One region of the Paenibacillus sp. AD87 genome, then DNA from elsewhere that is predicted to be linked to it. Evidence: riboswitches for the same ligand, from Rfam matches in the RefSeq annotation. Region 1 holds a riboswitch; the other holds the start of a gene.

Region 1 (6,260 bases):
CCTTCACGAAGCAGACGATCCTCATGGAACGAATAATGAGTTTTCTCCTGCATTCGATCTGTAAGAGAACGAACCATGTCGAGTAAGACCAGATCGTCTATGGGCAGTAGACGCGAGGAATGAATCGATTGCTCGATTTCAACTAGCAGCCTGTGAAAATAAGCCTGCTCCTCGCCGACAAACTCCAGCCCAAGCTGGGCAGATAGAACGCCGCACAACCGTGAAGCCAAATATTCCGGCACCTTCCGCTCATCTTGCAGAGGATTCCCAACGTCATTTTTGTCCTGTTGTGTGCCCCGACCTATGCCAAAACCTTTTCGAATCCGCACGACCGCTACAGACAATTGGATCAGCAGCTTCATGTATTGACGTTCCGGGATATTTTCCAACCACTCAATATCCGGCTGCCATAATGCATTTTCGACCGTAAGTACATCCTCATGCCCTATCATTTCCAGAAGTTTGCTGTTTACTTTGGAAACTCCCTGCTCCGCTTGTCTACCGAATAAATCGGATTCATCCAGATATTCAAGAGCGAGCGCAGAAATAGCCATGCGATGAGCCAGCTCGCTTCCATTGATCTTGACCCCATATCCACGTCTGCGAACCAGCTTCAATCCAGCCAGCTGAATGCGTGGTTCCAGATCGTCCAGATCGTTGCTTGCCGTAGACACGGTTACCTTCAGATCTGAGGCCAATGCAAGCAGCTTCACAGGCTCGGATTCATCCAGCAAAATACAAAGCATGAAGAGTTTACGCTCTTCGGGCGTAAACTCCACATATTCGTTAAGCTCAAGTTGTTGACGCAATACGGCCAAATCATCGGAACCGGGATCAATTCGAACCCCGGTTCCCGATTTTTTTTCCAATCTCATGCCAAGGGGCTCAAGCCATTGTTCAATCATCTGCAACTCTCGATGTACGGTACGAGTGCTTACTTTGACCGCAACAGCTATATCGCCAGCAGTTACCTCATGAGGATGCTCCAGCAGGAACTCCACGATCTCACGCTGTCTCCTTGTAATATTACTCATCAGGAGTCGGATTTGAGGCGCTCCACCAGTGCCTCATATTCAGGACTCTTCAGGAAGTTATCGATGGAAATATGCTCTGCATTTGGAGCCACGGATTTGGCCCGGTCAGTCAATGTTTTCTGTGTGATGACGATGTCGGCATCTTGTGGAATCTCACTGATCGCCGTGTTGGTTACAGCGACATCCACACCGGCTGCCTTCATTTTCTTCCGCAGAATCGAGGCACCCATGGCACTCGAACCCATACCTGCATCACAGGAGAATACAATTTTATTGATATCCGTTTTTACTGCCGAAGAAGCAATATCGGCTGCACGGTCAGCTTCACGATTGTCTTTATCAACGGTGAGGTTGCCCGTTTTGCCCTGATTTTTCATATCTTTCATGCGGTTGGAAGCACTATCCAGATCTTCGTCATCCTTCTGTTTACCTGTTTTGAGCAGTATGGATGCCACGAGGAAGGAGATGACCGCAGCTACGGCTACCCCGGCAAACATGCCAAGATATCCGCCCTTAGGTGTTAACAATGAGTAGGCAATGATACTTCCCGGTGACGGTGCAGATACCAAACCAGCTCCTGTCAGCATGAAGGTCAATGTACCCGCCACACCACCAGCCATCGCAGCCAGAATCAGTATCGGTCTCATCAGAATGTAAGGGAAATAAATCTCGTGAATCCCGCCAAAGAAATGAATGATTACAGCACCTGGAGCGGAAGATTTGGCTGATCCGCGACCGAAGAAGCAGTATGCCAGCAAAATGCCGAGTCCAGGTCCTGGGTTGGATTCAAGCATGAATAATACGGATTGCCCCAGTTCTCTTGCTTGATCCGTACCAATCGGTGTCAGAATCCCATGGTTGATGGCATTGTTCAGGAATAATACTTTTCCTGGCTCAATGATCAGGTTGACCAGCGGGAGAAGACCAGCATTCATCAAAGCTTCTACCCCAGCCGATAACACCTTGCTAATCGCTTCAACGAAAGGCCCGATGCCTTTAAGGGCTAGAAGGGCCAAAATCCCACCAATAATACCAGCGGAGAAGTTGTTAACCAGCATCTCAAACCCTGATTTGATTTTGCCATCGACAGCTTTGTCAAATTTCTTAATGACCCAAGCTCCCAATGGTCCGGCAATCATAGCGCCAAGGAACATTGGAATGTCACTGCCGACAATAACCCCGATGGTCATTATTGCACCGACTACACCACCACGTTGGCCGTGTACCATGGTACCGCCTGTGTAACCGATAAGCAAAGGCAGCAAATATTTGATCATTGGATCAACCAGCAATGCAAAATCTGCGTTAGGGAACCATCCTTTTGGAATGAACAATGCCGTAATCAAACCCCAGGCGATAAATGCACCCATGTTCGGCATAACCATACCACTCAGGAAACGTCCAAACTTCTGAACGCCGACCCGTATTCCTCCGCTTTTTTCGGACTTTGCGTCCACTGAACTCATATTGAAAACCTCCTCAACATATTAAACCTTAATTCCACTGAATTTTGACAACGATGATCCAGACGAACAAAGGTACAAATCTTCAATAAATCTTAATTTACAACCATATCGTAAATGAAAACGGTATCTTCTACAACGAAATGAAAACCTACTTCCGTCATGAACGTTGATGACAAGATTTAAATTTAAAGGATTGTCCCATGTTTAAACTTTGTATATGGAATGGAACCTGTTATTCCCTTTCATGTATCATACCCACGAAATGCCCCATTTTAATGACAAATGAAATTGTAAATTTCTTCTATTTAAATGAGCTGTTTCTATCTCAATTAGAAATAATGATGAAACACGTTAGATTGATATTTATTCCATCTACTTAGTCGAGTAACAACGAAAAAAACGCAATTGCCTCATCCTGTCCCAGGTGAGGCAATTGCGCCTAAGTATTCTCCGAATGAGCTGTATCACCATCCGGATCTATAATCAATCGATTCATTTTTATTACGTTAAACGAACTTTTCCATTAAGCTGAAACTCCGTATCTAGCGGAAATTTGTACCTTAATATTATTCCGTATGTTTACGATACGCATCCGCGTTCATCAATGTGGAAAGTGCTGCTGTGAGGTCGCCCTCAACACGAATCTCGATCATCCAGCCTTCCTCATATGGGGAGTTGTTAACCAGCTCCGGGGAATCCTGCAATGCATCATTCACAGCAATAATCGTTCCACTGACAGGAGAAAACAAATCCGAAACGGTTTTGACGGATTCAATCGTTCCAATGCCGTCTTCCGCTTTTACATCCGATTCAAGGTCAGGCAATTCTACAAACACAATGTCACCCAGCTGATGCTGCGCGAACTCGGTAATGCCAATACGTACGGTATCCTCCCCTACGGTCTGCACCCATTCGTGCTCTTCACTGTACAGGAAATCACTTTTCAATTCGCTCATCGATATCCGCCTCGCTTTTCATTAATGAGTGCATGCGTTTCTTTGACCTTAACCTTTTTCCCAGAACATAGCGTATGATATTTTCGATTCAAATGTCAAGATACCTCACAATTTATTTGTTTTTCTTCCTTATATGCCTGTAACTCAAATGGACCCTCCCTACATATAATGGTGAATATTAGAAAAGTAAGCGCACTCTTTATAAATAGACGAACATTTTAATGTTAATTAAAAATTTCATTCGGATTTTTTGTTCATATCTATGATATCGTTCTTGACATCAATAGACGATTCAGGCTTTAATGAGAGTAGTAAATGTGTTTAATTGGTCTATGCAATACCCGCGGATGAATGTAAAGGGAGAGATTACCCTTGACACCCGAATCAGGGTGTACATGCGGTAACGCCGAAGGAGTAAGCCACCGACAAGCGGAGGTGAATCTCTCAGGCAAAAGGACTTTTACGGGACGCAACTCTGGAGAGCATCTAATCGCCCTGTATGGGCGTTATGATCACCCAAGGGGAAACCTGCTGCATCATGCGGCGGGGTAACTCTCAGGTACCAAGGACAGAGCCTAAGAATACAGCGTGCTTCTGGCATGCCGATTCTTTGGCCTGTCCTTTTCCTTTTTCCCAAAAAAACGAAAACAGGTTATAGAGCGGCGCTGCCTATAGCGTCCTTACCTTACTTTTATAATAAAATATGATGCCAGATTCATTGATCCACGGTTATACACTCGGCCGGTTGACGGCCCATGACGAGGTGATTGGATGTCCGATTTGCTTAGAACCCCACTCTTTCCACTCTATCAGCAATATGAAGGCGTACGATGCATTGATTTTGGTGGCTGGGAGCTCCCGGTACAATTCAGTGGAATTCAGAAAGAGCACGAAGCGGTGCGAGAACGTGCCGGATTATTTGATGTATCCCACATGGGCGAATTCACCGTACAAGGTGAACACGCAGAAGCTTTTTTACAGCACATGACCACTAATGATGTAACAACACTCGTTCCCGGTCAGGCCCAATACACGTTAATGTGTTATCCGGATGGCGGCGTGGTCGATGATCTGCTGATCTATAAACTGAAAGACCAGCATTATATGCTGGTGGTTAACGCCTCCAACATCGACAAGGACTGGGCATGGCTGCAACAGCACATGACGCCAGGCGTAACGATGACCAATGATTCGGATCAAACGGCGCTGCTTGCTCTGCAAGGTCCGCTGGCAGTGGATATTCTCAGAGCGGTGACAGACACCGATGTGTCTTCGATTGAGCCTTTCCGCTTTGTGGCAAATGCGAAGGTATGTGGCGTTACATTGCTGTTATCCCGCACCGGATATACGGGTGAAGATGGCTTTGAGCTCTATGTTCCCGCGGAACAAGCTGCTGAGGTCTGGAACGGATTGATGCAAGCCGGAGAAGGTCACGAACTCGTTCCGACAGGACTGGGTGCCCGGGATACGCTGCGCTTTGAAGCCAAGCTGCCCCTGTATGGACAGGAATTGTCTGCAACCATCACACCGCTGGAGGCTGGCGTAGGTATGTTTGTGAAGCTAAATGCAGGACCGTTTATCGGACATGAAGCCTTGTTGCAGCAAAAAAATGATGGGCCTGCCCGAAAGCTGGTCGGCATCGAAGTGCTGGAGCGCGGCATCCCTCGTCCTCATTATCCCATTTACGCCGAAGGCGTACAGATTGGTGAAGTAACCACAGGCACCCAGTCGCCTACGTTAAAACGTAATCTGGGGCTGGCCTTGATTGACAGCAAATATGCTGCACTGGGTACCCCGCTGGAGATTGAGATTCGTGGCAAGAAACTGAAAGCCGAGGTCGTGAAGACCCCTTTTCATAAACGGACACGTGCGCCAAAGACACCTACTCAAGGAGCTGATCAAGCATGAGCAAGCATCGCTACATCCCCATGACCGAGCAGGATCAGAGTGCCATGCTGGCAACCATCGGCGTGGAAACGATTGAGGATCTGTTCCATGACATTCCACAGGAGATTCGCTATCAGGGCGAACTGCCTGTTTCCTCCAAACTGGATGAATACGCACTGACACGTCATATGTCGAAGCAAGCGGCAGCGAATGCCAACTTCGAGACACACGCCAGTTTCCTGGGTGCAGGCATTTATGATCACCACGTTCCCTCCGTCATTAATCATGTAATTTCCCGTTCCGAGTTCTATACAGCCTATACACCCTATCAACCCGAGATCAGCCAAGGAGAATTGCAGGCGATTTTCGAGTTTCAATCCTACATCTGTGAGTTGACAGGCATGGCTGTAGCCAATGCCAGCATGTACGATGGTGCAACTGCATTTGCGGAAGCAGGCAATCTGGCCGCAGCGGCAACCCGCCGCAAACAGCTGATTGTGTCACGTACCGTGCACCCCGAATCCCGTCAGGTATTGCAAGCTTATGCTCACGGCCTCAATCTGGAGATTGTTGAGATTGGATATCAAAATGGTGTAACAGACTGGGATGCCCTGCAAGCCGCCGTGTCCGATGACACCGCAGCCGTCATGATCCAGAGCCCGAACTTCTTCGGCGCCGTGGAAAATGTAAAACAGGCCGCAGACCTTGCGCATGCGCACAAGAGCCTGCTCGTGGTCAGCGCCAACCCGCTATCGCTGGGTCTGCTGGAAGCCCCAGGCAAGCTGGGTGCTGACATCGTCGTTGGCGACGCGCAGCCCCTTGGCATCGCCGCTTCACTCGGCGGCCCAACATGCGGATACTTCGCCGTATCCCAAGCTCATATGCGCCGAATTCCTGGCCGAATTGTAGGCCAGACA
Region 2 (6,260 bases), on a different contig from region 1:
TCGCTCCCGCACAGAACAGACCGTTCACCAGATGCTCGTCACTCCAGCCAAAACGCTCTTGGGAGCTTATAAACACACCCGGAATGATGCCGCAAGAACCGGCTGTTGGTGTGGCAACGATCCGGCCCATGGAGGCATTCACTTCCGATACACAAAGGGCATACGCCATGGCCAGTGCAGAAGCATCTCCAGAACAAGTCTCACCTTTACGAATGTACTCAGCCATTTTTTTGCCGTCTCCGCCAGTCAAACCGCTGCGTGATGTCGTATCTTCTGTCAGCCCTTTGTGTACAGCTTCCTTCATCACCTGATAGTAATCCGACATCTGCCGTACAACATCCGCTTCCGGGATATTCGTCTCCTGAACCTGCTCTTCGATCATCAGCTCGGCGATGGTTTTGGATTCTGCTGTACAGATGGTATTCAGTTCATGTAGATGTTTAAACCGCATCAGGCTCGACCCCTCTCTTCAAATCAATCACGCGAATGTCCAGCATATGATCCAGTGACCGCAGACGGTTCAACATCTCAGGATTCGGCACACCATCCATCTCCATCGCTGTTAATGCTTCACCATCCCGGGCTTTCCGATCCACTTGCATGTACCCGATGTTCACCCCGGACGAACTGATGGTGGAGGTTACGGAAGCGAGCACTCCTGCTTTGTCCGAATGGCGCAGTACAAGTGTGGGAAACTCTCCGCTGATCTGTACACGAAAATCATTCAATGCATGCACCGATACACTACCTCCGCCAATGGAAGCACCAATTAGTGAGCATTGACGGTCTCCATGCCACAGTTCAATCTTGACCGTATTCGGATGAGGAGCAGGCAGGCCGCTTGTAAAAAACTCTACCTCCATACCCACTTCCTCTGCATATTGTTCTGCATCCGGTATACGTGGATCATCAGTCACATAATCAAGCAGGCCACCGATTAACGCAAGATCCGTACCATGCCCCTGATACGTATCGGCGAACGAGCCATACAGTGTTAATCGAGCGCGTTCAGGCGTGCACCCCAGCCACTGACGGGCAATTCGCCCCAATCTTGCCGCTCCAGCCGTATGTGAACTTGATGGACCTGTCATGGACGGACCAATAATTGAAAAAACGTCTTTAAAACGCATCGCAAACCCTCCATTTATAATCGTCATTTTCATCCAGACGTACACCCATAATGTTCCTTTATTACTGAATGATGACATCAAAAAAGGACAGAAGAAGGCCCTAGGCCCTCTCTCTGTCCTCGATACCTGAGAGTTTCATGATAAGCAGCGCGGCGGATCGATGCAATCCCTGTATTCACAGGTGATGTCACCCTGCACACCGTGCTGCTTGACCATATACCCCTTGGGTGGCGCAGTTTCGCGCACTCTCCAGAGTTGCGTCCAACGATGGTACATTTACCTGAGAGATTAACCACTGCGCCGGGTGCGTAGCAGCTTGCTCCTTCGGTGCCCGACAGCTGCCATTTTACTCGACATGCCCAGGTCTCTCCCGCTCGCTATCATTCGCTGTATGGAACCATTCTGATCTTGTAACAGAACGATAATTGAAGTTTTTAATACTTTCTCATTAAGATTAATCGACCGGAAGATCAGTGTCAACAAACTTAACGATTTCTTTGTGAATATTTGCTTTTTTCCATTTTATACACTAAATAAATTAACGAACTGTAAACTTTCATCACATGAATGTGTTAATGCGTTTCATCTCGAAAGCGTATACATTGTTCATTTTCTATTAGTGACTATCAGTGTTTAATACTATTTATGTTATGTTCCACAGAACGGTTCGGGTATTCAGGTAACCTTTATTCTGTACTAGAATTGCCGTATTTCTGCCTGTCACCCCACCATCGCCTTGGGCTTCGATGGTTCATCGTAATACCTGCTTCGGGAAGGAAGCATACTCGTCACCCACAATCCCAACGCAGCCAGCAGCATAACCCCGGATACAACTGTATATACCATACGAAGTGACAACTGCTCGGCCACTACGCCTGCAATCAAAATGGAAGCCACCTGTAGCATACTTAACACTAGTCCAAGTACACTGCTCATTCGCCCCATCAGATCGACAGGGATATTATTTTGATAAAAGGTAACCAGGCCCGTATTCGCCAGTGCGGAGCACAGACCGAGCAGAATAAAGGCAACCGCCGCCAGCTCAAACGATAATGAACGGGAGAACAGAAAATAACCCAGCGCGACCAGAAGTACACCGCCACCCATCATGTGACGGATCGGCAAATGTTTGGCGAACATCCAAACCAGCATGGAACCTGCCAAATAACCGATTCCGGTGATACTCATTAATGCTCCGTACTGTGATTCAGGCAGGTTCATCACCTGACGGATAAACACCACTTCCTGGGCATCCAGCGACATGCCGACCACCAGAATAATCTGGAACAGGGCATATATACCGACCACGTAGCCCGACTTTCGGCTGAAGCTCAGTACAGCTCTCCAATCCTGGGCAATCATCCGAGGTGTGAGTCTGCTTCCCGTCCCTATATTCTGTTCTCCAATGCCCAGTTTGGGAAGAAACATTAGAATCAACGCAGAAGCAGCAAAGGAAACCGCATTGGCATAAATGGCTGCCGCCGGAGATAAATAAATTAGCATCACTCCTGCAACTGCTGGGCCGGTAATAAATGCCCCTGAGCTGATCAGGGCTTGTAGGGAATTGAAGCGCTTGCGCCGTTCAGCAGGTACCAACCGGGTAATGTATACCTGAGAGGAAGGGACAAATATAGATGAAGACATGCTGATCAGAAACATCACTGCGTACATCATCCATAGGCTGGACATCAGTGGGAGCGCCGCCACCAACAATGCCCGTAGCATATCAGCACCAATCATCAGCTGTCGCTGATCATAACGATCAATCAGGCTGCCTGACCAAAACTTAGTGCACACCGAAGCAATCGGCGAGATAATCCACAACCCTGCGACTGCCGCTGGAGACTGTGTCATATTCAATACCATCAGGTTAATCGCCACAATATATATGAAATCACCCAGATTGGATATGCCCACTCCGCTAAGCAGCAATCCGGCATGCTTCCAGCCACCAGACTGCCCCTTCGATGCAACTCTCTTTGCACGAATGTTCTTCATAGCGCTACCCACCCACTAGAAATCACAAATTATAACTCATAGAAAATACTCTCGTTCTGTACATATGGTTTGCAAAATTTGCTGCATATAAGAGGCATTCGCTCTTTCATCCATTCGTACCTGGACTCATTCTCCATCTGAAATGCAAAATAGCCGAACGTAAAGATCAGCATGAATCCTTCCATTAACCGAATATCACGCTTCGTCAGTGGTCCTGTCTGCTCCGTATATCCCGATAGGAAGACATCCCGTTCCTCCCGATTGAAAATCGTAGCCGCACCTCCGGCATCAAAGAGATAGTAGCCATAACCGTATAAACAAAAATCAATCATAGATATACCCTGATCCGTCACTAGCAGATTACCGCGGGTGATGTCCCCGTGAATCACTCCCCATGTCTCGGCATTCTGCGGATACGCTTCGAGTTGCCTGTTAATGTTCTCAAACGTCTCACGAATCAGATCGAAATCTTCAGGAGTAAAGATACCACGTCTAACGCCTTCCTCCAATTGCTCCAACATGACCAGATTCTCTTTGATCGAGCCATAGGCTGGTCTTACTCCCATTTGCTCTAAGGCAGGGCTATCGTTATATATATCTGAGATGATCGCCTTATCAGCGTGCTGTTCACGGTCATTCGTCTGCTGCCCGCTTTCAGACTTCAGTGAACCCACCTGAGGCTCAGGAGCTCCCGTTGGTCGTCGTCCATATTGGTGCAACGTCTGCAACTGTACGCCCAAATCATGAATCTGCGCTGTTGTCAGACGTTCTCCCTGCTTAATATCCCTGCCCTCAATCCATTCCAGAACAGTACAACAGATCTCTTCTCCTGCTTCGTCCAACCAGACGGTGACCCACTCATCCGATGTATTGCGTACAGGAGTCTGCACCCGCAATGGTCTGGTAGCCCGTAATTCATAAAGTAGATTCATCTCTGCTTCAAGTGCAGGTCGTGTATGCTGGATGCCCGTCATGCTTGCAAAAGCGGCTTTATGTATACGCAATAGGTACTTCTCTCCGGTTGATTCATCAACCACCTGATACGTTAGATTTTCATTATGTCGGATAAAGGAAATTGAAGGCTTTTCTATGGAATAATGCGAGATAATTTCAGTTGCCATGGTGTCATGGGCAATCTTATGGGTAGTTATGATCCACATCTCCTTCTCTTATCAAATTAAAGGTGGTGCTCACAAATATCGTAGCATGATTGTTTTTATTTTGGCAAACTATTCCATATGTAGAATGATGTAAAAAAGCATAACCCCCGAACGACCTCGCCCGAGTGTTATGCTTCCTTCTATCTCTATAAATCTATCATCGATCTCATACTCCATCCAATTTAACAGTTAACCGAAACGTCCCATAATATATTCTTGAGTCAGACGATTGTCCGGGTTGGTGAAAATATGTTCCGTATCCCCGTGCTCAATCATGCTTCCCAGATAAAAATAAGCTGTATAATCCGAGATGCGTGCCGCCTGCTGCATATTATGGGTAACAATCACGATCCGCAGCTCCTTCTTGAGCTCCGAGATCAACTCCTCCACCTTACCCGTTGATACCGGGTCAAGCGCAGATGCCGGCTCATCGAGCAGCAAAATCTGCGGATCAACCGACAACGCGCGGGCGATACAGAGCCGCTGCTGTTGCCCACCCGAAAGGGCCAGGGCAGATTCATTCAGTCTGTCCTTCACTTCGTCCCAGAGCGCAGCGCGACGCAAGCTTTTTTCCACAATTTCATCCAGTGCCTTCTTGTTCTTGATACCGCGGTAGCGGGGGCCAAACGCGATATTGTTGTAGATAGACTTGTGGAAAGGGTTCGGCTTCTGCCACACCATGCCGATCTTCTGACGAAGCTTGATTACATCTGTGCCCGGCTCATTCAGATCATTGCCATCCATCCAGATATGTCCCTCGGTGCGGGAACCGGCAATCTCGTCGTTCATTCGGTTGAGCGACCGCAGGAACGTGGATTTACCACAGCCGGATGGTCCAATGAGTGCCGTTACACTGGCTTCGGGAAAAGTCAGGCTGATCTGCTTAACTGCCTGAAAATGCCCATAATATATGCTTAACTGTTCCGTACCAAAAGGTATGGCCATGTTCGTTCCTCCTTATTTCGAAGCTGTCATGCGGCGGTAAACCACCCGACCGATCCAGCGTGCACTCAGATTGAACGCCAGTACGAGAAGTACAAGCACGGCTGAAGCGCCAGCTGCTACTTCTTTGGAATCCGGGCCAATGCCTTCACTGTTTACTTTCCAGATGTGCACGGCCAGCGTCTCTGCCGGACGCAATGGATTGATCGGCGATCTTGGACTCGTTGGATTCCAGTCCGTGAAGTCCAGCGGTGGACTACTCATACCTGCTGTGAACATCAGGGCTGCTGCTTCACCGAAGATCCGGCCCGATGCCAGGATCGTACCCGTGATTAAGCTTGGCAATGCCACAGGCAGCAGAATGGAAGTAATAATTTTCCATTTGGACAATCCGAGTGCAAGACCTGCTTCCTTCTGCTCTTTTGGAACGGCCCGGAACGCTTGCTCCGTTGTCCGCACCATGAGTGGAAGATTGAATATAGCCAAGGCCATGGCACCCGATAATAAGGAGAATCCGAGACCAAATTTATTAACAATTAACAAGAGTCCGAACAAACCAATAACGATAGACGGGAACGAGGATAACACTTCGACAACCAGTCGAATAAAACTTGTGATCCGGCCCGGCTTGGCGTACTCAGCCATATAAATACCGCCACCCCATCCGAGAGGGATGGTAATAATCAGGGTCAGAACAAGCAGGAAAATCGAGTTGAATAATTGCGGTCCAATCCCGCCTCCACCTTTGAGTAACTGTGGTGAACTGGTCAGGAAGTGCCAGTTAATCTGGCCAATCCCACGTACCAGAATGAAGCCAAGCAAACCGAGCAAGAGAACAACAATGAACAGGGCCAGAACAACGATAACGGATGTGGCAACTTTATCTACCGTTTTAGCCTTCATTTTCATACCCGGTTCCTCCTTTCAAGCAGGCGAACCAGAATGACGAAGACAAAGGTCATCACCAGCAGGACAAGCGCCATACTCCACAGTGCATTATTATGAACAGATCCCATCGTGGTGTTACCCA

The links. Region 1 has a riboswitch for glycine ahead of gcvT (glycine cleavage system aminomethyltransferase GcvT). Riboswitches for the same ligand answer to the same signal wherever they lie in the genome.
Region 2: linked by a shared signal. The riboswitch ahead of sdaAB (L-serine ammonia-lyase, iron-sulfur-dependent subunit beta) and the one ahead of gcvT (glycine cleavage system aminomethyltransferase GcvT) in region 1 are both predicted to bind glycine.

What each region holds. Positions count from the first base shown of each region.
Region 1 is NZ_LXQN01000007.1:418,384-424,643, reverse strand. It holds gene gpAD87_RS02025 (BglG family transcription antiterminator) at 1-1,034, opposite strand, end outside; gene gpAD87_RS02020 (PTS mannitol transporter subunit IICB) at 1,034-2,500, opposite strand; gene gcvH (glycine cleavage system protein GcvH) at 3,067-3,456, opposite strand; glycine riboswitch at 3,804-3,926, shown strand; glycine riboswitch at 3,930-4,030, shown strand; gene gcvT (glycine cleavage system aminomethyltransferase GcvT) at 4,228-5,364, shown strand; gene gcvPA (aminomethyl-transferring glycine dehydrogenase subunit GcvPA) at 5,361-6,260, shown strand, end outside.
Region 2 is NZ_LXQN01000022.1:457,675-463,934, forward strand. It holds gene sdaAA (L-serine ammonia-lyase, iron-sulfur-dependent, subunit alpha) at 1-451, opposite strand, end outside; gene sdaAB (L-serine ammonia-lyase, iron-sulfur-dependent subunit beta) at 441-1,130, opposite strand; glycine riboswitch at 1,242-1,385, opposite strand; glycine riboswitch at 1,390-1,513, opposite strand; gene gpAD87_RS30210 (MFS transporter) at 1,851-3,128, opposite strand; gene gpAD87_RS30215 (phosphotransferase enzyme family protein) at 3,158-4,288, opposite strand; gene pstB (phosphate ABC transporter ATP-binding protein PstB) at 4,478-5,233, opposite strand; gene pstA (phosphate ABC transporter permease PstA) at 5,246-6,133, opposite strand; gene pstC (phosphate ABC transporter permease subunit PstC) at 6,136-6,260, opposite strand, start outside.